Regions from separate parts of the Arthrobacter sp. 01N442 genome, predicted to be linked through region 3. Evidence: predicted binding sites of a transcription regulator. Region 3 holds the regulator's gene; each other region holds the start of a gene.
What was found. Region 3 encodes LexA, which represses DNA repair genes until DNA is damaged. Its sites were predicted from a motif close to TCGAACANNTGTTCGA; they were not measured.
Positions count from the first base shown of each region.

Region 1: AC1DNC_RS01495 (LexA family protein) is a predicted target of LexA. The motif match lies at 2,214-2,229, and genes of this name have one in related genera.
Region 2: AC1DNC_RS16415 (LysM peptidoglycan-binding domain-containing protein) is a predicted target of LexA. The motif match lies at 2,105-2,120, and genes of this name have one in related genera.

Region 1 is NZ_JBFTRD010000001.1:334,499-338,387, reverse strand. Features, by position in the region: gene AC1DNC_RS01505 (AfsR/SARP family transcriptional regulator) at 1-446, shown strand, start outside; gene AC1DNC_RS01500 (Y-family DNA polymerase) at 461-1,750, opposite strand; gene AC1DNC_RS01495 (LexA family protein) at 1,769-2,200, opposite strand; gene AC1DNC_RS01490 (hypothetical protein) at 2,356-3,066, opposite strand; gene AC1DNC_RS01485 (hypothetical protein) at 3,107-3,784, opposite strand; gene AC1DNC_RS01480 (L-threonylcarbamoyladenylate synthase) at 3,857-3,889, opposite strand, start outside.
Region 2 is NZ_JBFTRD010000010.1:48,101-51,989, forward strand. Features, by position in the region: gene AC1DNC_RS16400 (hypothetical protein) at 1-379, shown strand, start outside; gene AC1DNC_RS16405 (polyprenyl synthetase family protein) at 376-1,470, shown strand; gene AC1DNC_RS16410 (Rv2175c family DNA-binding protein) at 1,578-1,931, opposite strand; gene AC1DNC_RS16415 (LysM peptidoglycan-binding domain-containing protein) at 2,247-3,659, shown strand; gene AC1DNC_RS16420 (protein kinase domain-containing protein) at 3,765-3,889, shown strand, end outside.
Region 3 is NZ_JBFTRD010000008.1:48,289-52,177, forward strand. Features, by position in the region: gene AC1DNC_RS15630 (histidinol-phosphate transaminase) at 1-1,061, opposite strand, end outside; gene AC1DNC_RS15635 (LysM peptidoglycan-binding domain-containing protein) at 1,162-1,554, opposite strand; gene lexA (transcriptional repressor LexA) at 1,963-2,712, shown strand; gene AC1DNC_RS15645 (ATP-dependent DNA helicase) at 2,859-3,889, opposite strand, start outside.

The DNA.
Region 1 (3,889 bases), on a different contig from region 3:
GCCACGCGGCCGAGCGCGTGGCAGCCATGATCTCCGCCGCCGAGGCCGCGGCCTTCCTGGGACGCCACGACGAGGCGATCCGCTGGGCCCAGTCAGCCATCCGTCTGGAACCGCTTAACGAGCGGGCGTGGACCGGCCTGGTGACGGCGTACGAACTTGCCGGCCTGCCGGTGCAGGGGTTGTCCGCCTATGACCGGTGCCGCCGCCTTTTCGACCGCGACCTTGCCTGCCCGCCGGGGCCGGCCCTCCAAGCGGCTCACCTCCGGCTGCTGCGGAGGCGCGCCGAGGCGGATACGGGCCTCTCCGAAGTGCTGGGGGCCCTTCTCTTGCTCTGGGACAGGCTGCACGCGGCCGGCCCCCAGGGTCCCGCGGTTGATGACCGGCTCCGCGAGAACGCCGGGAGGATCCTGGACTCCTTCCTGCAAACGGCCCGGACCACGGGCTGAGCTTCAGGCCGTGCTCAGGCGGCCCTCACCACGGGAAGTTCGTCCCAGTGGGTCGTGTAGCGCGGGGACAGCATGTCGCGTTTCATCGTCCAGTCGGGGCCGCCGCGGATCCCCGCGTGACCCAGGCCGATGGAGCCCCGGCCGTATTTGCGGCTGACCTCCTCCAGCAGCGGCCCGATGCCGTGTTCTTCATGCGGGTTCTCAAACACGGCCAGCGGCGCCTGGCTGGCTGTCGGGCGCAGGTCGGTGACCATGATGCCGGCCTTCGCGTACTTGACGCCGTCGACGACCCGGGGGAGCAGGGCGTAGGCCGCCCTGGCCAGCAGGACCGGATCAGCGGTCGGCATCGGGAGCGCTGCAGACACCGAGGGGTGTGAACTGTCTCGGGGGTTGTAGTAGGACGTTGCGGCGAACGCGGTCAAGACCTTGGCTTGCAGGCCGTGCCGTGCGAGCCTGGCGCTGGCCTGTTGCGCGTAGATGCCCAGGACCTGGCGCATTCCGGCCGCGGTGCTGATCGGGGTGGCGAAGGAGCGGCTGAAGATGAGCTGGTCCCGGCCGACGCGCTCCTCCTCAAGCGGAATGCAGGGCGTGCCCTGCAATTCCAGAACGGTGCGCATCAGCACCACCGAGAAGCGGTCCCTGATCCGGACCGGGTCCGCCCGGGCCAGGTCGAGCACGCTATGGATCCCCAGCGCGTTCAGCCGTTTGGTCAGTCGTGTCGAGACGCCCCAGAGTTCGATGACGGACAGGCCGGCCATGAGCTGCTCCTGCAGGTTGGCGGGTACCGAATCCCAGTGACAGACGCCGTCGAAGGCGGGGTTGTGTTTGGCCCACTTGTTGGCCAGTTTCGCCAGGGTCTTGGTCCCGGCGATGCCGACGCAGACCGGGACGCCGACATTCCGGCGAACCGCCGTCTTCATTGCCTGCCCCAGCCGCAGCAGTTCTTCCGGGTCGCCGCGCACGCCCAGGAAGGCCTCGTCAATGCTGTAGACCTCCAGCCACGCCGAATACCGGCCCAGGAGTTCCATCACCCGGGCGCTGACGTCGCCGTAGAGCTCGTAGTTGCTCGACCTGGCCACGAGCCCCCACTCCTTGGCGCGTGGGGCGAGCTTGAACCACGGTTCGCCAAGCGGGATGCCGAGCGCCTTCGCCTCGGGGGATCGGGTGACGGCGCAGCCGTCGTTGTTGGATAGCACCACCACCGGCCGGCCTTCCAAGGAGGGGTCGAACGCGCGTTCGGCGCTGGCGTAGAAGCAGTTCACATCCACGAGGGCGATGCTGCCGCCGGGCCGGGTCTCGGGCATGGGGCTCATACCGGGGGCTCAGACATGGTGCAGGCACCGGGTGGCGACGCCCCAGATGACCAGGTCGGAGAGGGCCGGAACCCTGATGTCGGGGTAGCGCGGGTTGTCCGCCTGCAGGACCACGCCGGCTGCGGTGACGCGCAGGCGCTTGACGGTGAGTTCGCCGTCGAGGACGGCGACGACGACGCATCCGTCGCGGGGCTCCAGGGCACGGTTGACGATCAGCTCGTCGCCGTCGCTGATGCCGGCGCCCTCCATGGAGTCCCCGGACACCCTGACGACGTAGGTGCTGGTGATGTCCTTGATCAGGTGCTCGTTGAGGTCGATCCGTCCGTCGAAGTAATCCTGCGCCGGCGACGGATAGCCGGCGGCGACCGGAACCGGCGAGATCAGCACCGAGAGGAGGGAAGTGCCAGCGTCTATCACGCGAGGCCCAACGATTACGCCCACAACACACCTTTTTTCGAATATATGTTCGAGTTAAAGTGTAGCCCCGGGGGCCGACATTTGACCGGGCAGTGCCATTCAGGAGTGCGGATACCCATTTCGCCGCGCGCAACCACTTAACGGCGGTCCCGCAGCCAGCGCGAATGAGTTTCTGCGCATCATTTCTGACTCCATCCGGTCGGTCGGCTCCTGGTGCTGAACTGGATCTGGATGTGGTTGAGTTCGGAGCGCGGAAGCGCGGCGGTCACGACGCCTGCGCCTGGCAGTTCGGCGCCGATGCCGTATACGAACGGGCCCGTGTCGACTTCGACGCCGGGTATTTCCACCCCGTTGACGAGGACACGTACCCGGCCATTGACCATCCGGTCGCCCACTGCGGGTGCGGCCCGATCCCACGGACTGCCGTTCAATCCGGGCTCCGGCCGGTACTGATTCATGAGGATGTGGTTGACGTGGTCGACCAGCAGCCTGCGGACCGAAGAGCGCTCGGAGGAATCACGGTGCCAGCTGGTTCGCACGGCGTCCCACAACTGCGGGTACCGCATTCGCTCCACCTGCGCGACCAGCCACGCGGGTCGCGGCCATGGCGGAACATTCTCGATCGCCTTCCGCGTGCGCTCGTCGAGGTCCGCGAGGTTTATCGGATCCGAGCGGTCTGCCGGGTTCCGCCAGACTGTGTAGGTGACGCCCGCCGTCATTTCGCTGTATCCACGATCGTCCTGGCTGTAGGCCAGAGAAACAGTGTCCGTGTCTTCCAGCGACGGCTGGGGCATGAGGCCCATCACGGGGACGGGCATGAGTCTCAGCTGTTCAGCCTGCTGAACACGAGGGTCCGGTGCGTCCTCGGGGAGAACTCCAGTCAGTCTCATGCCTCGATTATGAACCTGGAAATGTAAATGCCGGAGTCAATTAGGCGGCCCCGTAGGGGGTTCGGAATAGGGTAACTCCCCACTCCTGGTTGTGCAGCACGATGCCACTGTCCCGGCGGGCAAACTGAAGCGGCGCCTGAAGGTACTGCTTCATCCGCTGTTGTTCCCCGTCCCAGGGGAATGGGCACGCGCCGACGAAGCTTTCGAACGTGCCCGGATCCGGTGTGATGGTGCCGCCGGCAACACTCACTCCGACCGCGTAGGACGCGCAGCGGATCCGCACCGTCATCAACGGATGGCCGCCCACGCTGCCAAACCTGACGGCATAGTCACCGGAGCTCAGGCCAGGACCTGCGGGCACGGATGCGGGCATCAGGGAGCCGGAAGTGAAGTATTCGCACCGAAGGGGTCCGTTGGCTGCGGCGTCCCCGGCCTGCTGCAGGCACTGATCCGCGCCGCGGCCGGCGGGGGCGGGCGGAACCGGCGGGGCGGGCGCAAGGGTCTGACCTGGCGACAGCCCGGCGCCCGTCACGGCCGCTGCCGAGGCTGCCGGCGGCTTGGTCAGGGTTGGCGTGCCAGCCGGCTCCGCGGGCGGAGCCGAGCCGCAGCCCGCCGTCACCGCCCCAATCGTCACCGCCCCAAAGGCGAGGCATGCGATAGACAACAGTGTCGGCGTCGTGCGTTTTCGATAACGTGCGTTTCCCCCGGGCGCGGTCATGATCCGAACAATAGGGGGCCGGGGGTGTCGCTGCAAGGACCCGCCCGGCCAGCCCGACGGCTATCCGCAGCGCTATTCGAAGCGGGACGGGTCTCCCATGCCGTG
Region 2 (3,889 bases), on a different contig from region 3:
CACGGCTCCCCCCAGCCCCTCCGCCAAACCCGGCACCTCCGCCACCGTAGGCGCCCTTGTGGAGGGCTTCCCCAAGAAACTGCTGCCGGTGATGCCGGGCGCACAGGTGGAATCAAGCAGTTTTGACAAGAGCGGCGCCCCCGCGACCGTTGCCCTGGTGGCCAAGATCACCTCGCCGGCAGCCGACGTCGTGTCGTACTACAGCAAGCAACTGAAAAGCCAGGGATTCAAGGCAGTCCCGGGCGGCACCGTCGGCTCGGTGGCCTCCAAGGACTTCCTGCGCGGGGACAACGAAACCGTGAACCTGGCTGTCGTCGAGGCCGCCGGGATCTCCACCTTCACGATTGGCGCCAACGTCGCCGCCGAGTCCGTCAAGTGAGCCTGGCCGAACAACTCCGGGTTGAGCAGGCGGATTTCGTGGCCGCCGTCGCCGGCAAGCTGACCGACTTCCTTACCTCGCGTTCGACGGTGATGTCCGCCATCTCCCCGGACATCGACCCGCTCATGGGGTCCATCTCCAACCTGGTCACCGGCGGCAAGCGCCTCCGCGCCCTGATGTGCTACTGGGGCTGGCGCGGCGCGGGCGGCGGCGCCGCGGCCCGCGAGGTGGTCACCGCCGGCTCGGCGCTGGAGCTGTTCCAGGCCGCGGCACTGATCCACGACGACATCATTGACCGCTCGGACACCCGCCGGGGCGGTCCCAGTGTGCACCGCCGTTTCAGTGAGCTGCACGCGAGCCAGGGTTGGGCGCTGGATCCGGAGCGCTTCGGCCACGCGGCGGCGATCCTCACCGGTGACCTGTGCCTGTCCTTCAGCGAAGAATCGTTTACTGAAATCGGCGATCGCGCGGCCTCCGGCAGCCAGGCGCGGCTCATCTTCAACCTGATGCGCGCCGAGGTCATGGCCGGCCAGTACCTGGACATCCTGGAAGAAGTGGCCGGCCCGCACCGCGACCGGGCCGGGGCGGTCAGCCGTGCCCAGTCCATCATCCGCTTCAAGTCGGCCAAGTACTCCACCGAGCACCCGCTCGCGCTGGGCGGCGCCTTGGCCGGCGCCTCGGACGATCTGCTGCGCGGCTACTCCGCGTTCGCGCTCCCCCTGGGCGAGGCCTTCCAGCTGCGGGACGATGTGCTGGGCGTCTTCGGCGACCCCGTCACCACCGGGAAGCCCGCGGGCGACGATCTCCGCGAAGGCAAGCGCACCGTGCTGGTGGCCTTCGCCCTCGACCAGGCGACTCCCGCCGAATCGAGCTTCATCGATGCGAAGCTCGGCAGCCCTGACCTGAGCACCGGCGACGTCGAGGAGATCCGGCGCATCATCGTCGACTGCGGGGCACTGCAGGCCACGGAGGTCCTGATCGAGGAATTCGGCAAGGCCGCCTTCGACGCCCTGGACCTGCTCCCGCTCGAGGAACTGCCCAAGACGGCGCTCCGGAAACTCGCCGAGGCCGCTGTCAGCCGCACAGCCTGAACGGACGGGAATCCGCAGGCGGGTTCAAGACCAACAGGGACAACAAAGGCCGTGCCCGGCGTTACACGCCGGGCACGGCCTTCGCCGTATTAGCAGGAACCGCAGTACTACCAGGCCATCGTCTGGGCCCGGCGGCGGATTTCCGTCTTGCGTCCTTCGCGGAGGGCGTCGATCGGACGGCCCCGCAGGGACTCGTCCGGGGTGAACAGCCAGGTGATGAGTTCTTCGTCCGAATAGCCGGCGTCGGCCAGGACAACGATCGTGCCCTTGAGGCTCTCCACCGCGTGGCCGTCCTGGATGAACGCCGCCGGCACGGAGCGGATCCGCCGGTCACCGATCCGCACCGCCGCCAGTGCGCGCTCGTCGAGCAGCGCATGAACCTTGGTGATGGACACGTCCAGCAGCTGTGCTACGTCGGGCAGGGGCAGCCATTCGCCTACGAGGCTTTCTACAGTACTCACGGATCAAGATTGCCATGCCGGGGCGGAATGCGCCTAGTCAGCCACGACCCATTAATTCGGCCGCTTAATCCAACGTATAAAAGGGACAACAAATAAGCCCCCCGGCGGCGCCGCCCCGGGCGGCCAGCCGGACGCCCGGGGCAAGACGCTCCCGCGGGTGTCATTGCAGAATGTCAAACAGTTCTTGTGCTATTTCGCAATTCATGAGAGATTCGCATGGATCACATTTGTAACTGCAGTATCTTCAGTCACACTGGTAACACCAGTAACACTGTCTGTCCTGCGGGGTTCGCCGCTGAGAAGAGGATCTTTCCCATGACGACGTCACGTTCGCCGAAGCACAACCCGAGGCCCGGCCTCCCGCTGATTGCGGCGACGACGGCGGCGCTTCCCGCCGTCGTGCTTTCGTCCTTGGCGATCGCGCAGCCGGCAGCTGCCGAAGCACGTCCCCGGGCCATCCCGGCGACGCTCGCGGCGGCCATGAAGGCACAGGGGCAGGCCAGCTCGGCGGTGTCTTCGGCCCTGATCCCAGCAGCAGCGGTTCCGGCCACCGTTCCGGCCTCGTTCCAACCGGCCAAGGTCGCCGCTCCGGCGCGGTACACGATTGTCCGTGGCGATACGATCAGCGCGATCGCCCACAGGTATGGCCTGAACACCCACGCACTGCTCAAGCTGAACAACTTGCAGCCCCGGTCTGTGATCTACCCCGGCCAGAGGATCAAGCTCACGGGTTCCGCCAGCGGCCCCGCCGCCAAGGCAGCTCCGGCGAAAGCTGCACCGCCGAAGGCGGCTCCGGCACGTACCGGTGGCAGTGTCTACACCGTCAAGTCCGGCGACACTCTGAGCGGCATTGCCGCGCGCCACGGCGTCAGGCTCGCGGATGTCTTCAGCCGGAACGGGCTCAGCGCCCGCTCCGTGATCTACCCGGGCCAGAGGATCAACATCGGAGCCGCCGCGGCAGCTCCAGCCCCCCGCGCCGCAGCCCCGAAGGCCGCACCCGCCCGGCCGGCGGCGCCGAAGCCTGTCCCGGCCCCCGTCAGCTCAGGGTCCTACACCATCAAGTCGGGCGACACGCTCTCCGGTATCGCTGCCCGGCACGGAGTGAAGCTCTCCGCCGTCCTGTCGGCAAACCGGCTGACCATGAGCAGCATCATCTACCCCGGACACAAACTCGTCATTCCCGGCGCAAGCACCAGCACCATCAAGCCGGCCTCCAGCCAGCCACCAGCCGCGGTTACCCCCTTGGTGCCCAGCACCTTCCTGGGTTTCAGCTACCCGAAGGCCGTGGTCAGCTCCGCTAACCAGAACAAGGCGCTGCTCAATGCCTCGCCGGTTCCCACCCGTGAACAGATGAAGCAGATCGTGGCAGACACGGCACGCCGGATGGGCGTCTCGCCGTCGCTGGCCATGGCCTTCGCCTACCAGGAGTCAGGCTTCAACCACCGCTCGGTCTCCCCCGCGAACGCGATCGGCACCATGCAGGTCATTCCGTCCTCGGGCGGCTGGGCCTCGGACCTCGTGGGCCGCAAGCTGAACCTGCTGGACCCGTACGACAACGCCACGGCCGGCATCGCCATCATCCGCCAGCTGGTCGCGACCAGCAAGAACCTGGACTACGCCATCGCGGGGTACTACCAGGGACAGTATTCGGTGAGCACAAAGGGCATGTACGAAGATACGAAGGCCTATGTGGCGTCGATCAAGGCGCTGCAGAAGACCTTCAGCTAAAACCACCAGCATCGCGCGGGGACTGAGACCTCCGTCGCGTAACGTTACGGGTCCGGGTTGCATGTCAATCCGGACCCGTTTCCGTGCAGAGCTTAGGATCAAAGGGTGCAGGAATACACATCGGACGCTCTCGTCGGGACCCTGGTGGACAACCGGTACCTGATTCGATCCAAGCTGGCCCGGGGCGGAATGTCCACGGTCTACCTCGCCACCGACCGCCGGCTCGAGCG
Region 3 (3,889 bases):
GTGGTTTCCGTCTCAGTGCCGGCCGTCACGCGCAGGTGGCCGGGAATGCCGACGTCGCGGATGAGCACACCGGCGTCCAGTAGCCCCTGCCAGGTCTCGTGCGGGTTCTCGATCCCGCCGAAGAAGACATAGTTCGAATCGGAGGCGGCGGGTTTGAGGCCCATTCGGGTCAGCTCCGTCACAATCCGGTCGCGCTGCCGTTTGATGTCTTCAACATCGGCCATCAGGGCAACGCGGTGGCGCAGGGCGGCCAGCGCCGTCGCCTGGGTAATGGCTGACAGGTGATACGGAAGGCGGACCAGGCGCAGGGCGTCAGTGACCTCGGGGGCCGCCGCCATGTAGCCAAGCCGGGCGCCGGCCAGGGCGAAGGCCTTGCTCATGGTGCGCGAGACGATCAGCCGCTCACGACCGGGAAGCAGGGTCAGCGCGCTGGGCGTGCCGTCGTGCGCGAACTCGTGGTACGCCTCGTCCACGATGACGATGGTCTGGCTTGCTTCTCCGGCCTCATAGACCGCCTCGACGACGTCGAGGCCCAGCCCGGTGCCGGTGGGGTTGTTCGGCGAGCAAAGGAAGACCACATTGGGTTTGAGCTCCCGGACCTGGCGGGCGGCCGATTCGGCACTCAAACCGTAGTCGTCGGCGCGAACTCCGACGATGTATTCCGTGTCCGTGCCGGCGGCGAGCAGCGGGTACATCGAGTAGGTGGGAGGGAAGCCGAGGGCGGTGCGCCCCGGGCCGCCGAAGGCCTGGAGGATTTGCTGCAGGACTTCGTTCGAGCCGTTGGCGGCCCAAATGTTCGCCGCATCCAGTCCGTGGCCGAGATACTCGGCGAGTGCTTCGCGCAGCTCCGTGAACTCGCGGTCCGGGTACCGGTTCAGTCCTGCAGCGGCCTCGGTCACGGCTTCGGCGATGGCGGCGCGGACGTCCGCCGGGACCCCGTGGGTGTTCTCGTTGACATTCAGCAGGATGGGGACATCAAGCTGGGGAGCACCGTAGGGGCGCAGTCCCCGCAGGTTGGTCCGGAGGGGCAGTCGGTTGAGGCGCTCTAGCTGGTCAGTCACTTGCCCAGTTTAAGTGAGACCCGGCCCGGCCCCGAAACCGTGACTGCCAAAAGTCGGCCGGCGGTCCGGCGGCATGACACGCCAGTCCCCTGCAGACGGCCTACTTTGAAGGTACGTACAGCTGTTGGCCGGGGAGGACGCGGGCAGCGCCGAGGTTGTTGAGCTGAACGATGTCGGCCACCACGTCACGGGGATCGCGCTCCGGCGCCACGGCGCCGGCGATAGCCCAAAGCGACTCGCCCGGCTGGACGGTGACGGTGACGGTCGGCGTGAGCGAGAGCTCCGCGTTCGAGTCCGCGGCCTTCGCCGGGGAGTTCATGAAGCCGGACAGGGAGAGGACGAGTACGGCCAACAGCAGCAGCGGCAGCCCAAAGAAGACAAATCGGCCGCGGCGGGTCAGGCGCAACGGAGCCTGCTTGCCGGCTGCAGCGGCCGGGGCCGCCTTCGCAGGAACGGAATCGAACGAACCGGAAATAGCGCTTACTGCTGACATGAGCTGAGCCCTCCTGGACTTATCTGTGTCGCTGGAAATACCTGTGTTGCTGGAAATACATGTGCCGCTCGGCGTACTCCACGTACCTGCCGCCAACCGGCCTTACCTTCGAACCCAAACCGCGAAGCATGAATCTTCGAACACTGAGCCGAAAACCCCATCGGACTTCGAACCCTCGTGTTCGAACACATATTCGAACCTTGCCTGTTCATTTTTAGCACCTATGAACGAACCTTGTCGAGACTCGCTAGAACAAATGTTTGAAAAACCCTGATGGCTGGCCTATTTTTGAATCACAGGACAACCACTTGTGCTGGTGAATAGCAGTTGATCAACGGGGTCTGACATTTTCAGCTCGGAGGGTCCCGGCAGCCTCAGCGGCCGGGCGAAATGAAAGGCATGGCGAACATGGCAGCACAAGCCGCCGGCGGGAGGGCCACCCAGCGGGGCACCCAGACCGGCCGGGCGCCGAAGAGCCTTACCGTCCGGCAGAAGAAGATCCTGGAGACCATCCAGCGTTCCGTGACGGACAACGGCTACCCGCCCTCGATGCGCGAGATCGGCGACACCGTGGGGCTCGCCAGCCTTTCCAGCGTCACCCATCAGCTCTCGCAGCTGGAAAAGCTCGGCTACCTGCGGCGGGACCCCAAGCGGCCGCGCGCCATGGAAGTTCTTATGCCGCTGACGCTGGACGAGGGCGCGACGAAGATTTCAGGCGTGGAAAAATCCAGCGGCCTGCGGGCTGTCGGCGGCCTTGCCGTCTCGGAACTCGCCAGCGCTACGGACACCGCGATGGTGCCCTTCGTGGGCCGGATCGCTGCCGGCGGTCCGATCCTGGCCGACCAGGTGGTGGAGGACGTGATGCCCCTGCCGCGCCAGCTGGTGGGCCACGGCGAACTGTTCATGCTCAAGGTTGCGGGTGACTCGATGATCGACGCCGCCATCTGCGACGGCGACTGGGTGGTCGTCCGGCGCCAGAACGACGCCGTCAACGGTGACATCGTGGCGGCGCTGCTCGATGACGAGGCCACGGTGAAGACCTTCCGCCAGCGCGACGGCCACACCTGGCTACTGCCACAGAACACCCAGTACGAGCCGATTCTGGGCGACCATGCCGTCATTATGGGCAAGGTCGTATCGGTGCTGCGCTCCCTGTAGCCCTCCCCCGGCAACCCCGGGCCAATCGCCGGCCAATCGCCAGCCTGCATCGAAGAGGCCCCGTCCCATTTACGGACGGGGCCTCTCGCGTTCACGCGTGCAGGACGGCTCTTGGCGCGGGCTACTTGCGGGCCGCATGCGGGCGCCTACTTGGCGGACTGCTTGGCGGGGCTTTCCTTGGCCAGTCGGTCGAGGGCGGCCAGGGCTACCGAGGGGTCGGTAGTGGGCCAGAAGGGCGGCAGCGCGGCCCGGAGGAAGGCGCCGTACCGTTCGGTGGACAGCCTGGAGTCCAGAACGGCCACAACGCCCTTGTCCGACGTCGAACGGATCAGCCTGCCCGCGCCCTGGGCGAGGCGGATCGCCGCGTGGGTCGCCGAGACGCTCATGAAGCCGTTGCCGCCGGACTGAGCCACGGCGCGGGAGCGGGCAGTCATCAGCGGATCGTCGGGCCGCGGGAACGGGATCCTGTCGATCACGACGAGGCGGCAGGAGTTCCCGGGCACGTCGACGCCTTGCCAGAGCGACATGGTGCCAAACAGGCAGGTGTCCGGCTCGTCCGCGAACTGCTTCACGAGCGCGGTCATGGTCGATTCGCCCTGGCAGAGAATGCTGAGCCCCAGCCGGGGACGCATCGCCTCGGCAGCCTCCTCGGCGGCCCGCCGGGAAGAGAAGAGGCAGAGCGCCCCGCCGCCGGAGGCGCGGATCAGCTTCTCGAGCTCATCGAGCGCTTCCGGGGAGGTCCCGCGTCCGGGCTTGGGCAGGTGCTTGGCAACGTAGAGGATGCCTTGTTTCGGATATTCGAAGGGGGAACCGACGTCGACGCCGGTCCAGCTCGGGGCCCCGGGGCCCACGAGGCCGAGTCCCCCGGCCGCGGGCTCGAAGGCCGAACCGATCGCCAGCGTTGCGGACGTCAGCACCACCGTGTGGTCGGCGAACAGGCCCTCGCGGAGCCGGCCGGCCACGCTGAGCGGGGCGATGTTGATCAGGGCAGGCGCCGAGTCATCAGGCTGCGAGTAGCCCTGTTGCGGGTCGAAGCTGCTGTTGCGGGAGAACCAGACCACTTCGCGGTTCTCTTTGGCGGCCAGGAGCCGTTCGCACAGTTCCAGGATCACCATCAGCCGCGACCGCGCGAGCTGGCGGCCGCCGTCGGCCGTGTTGGCGCTGTCACCCTTGGAAT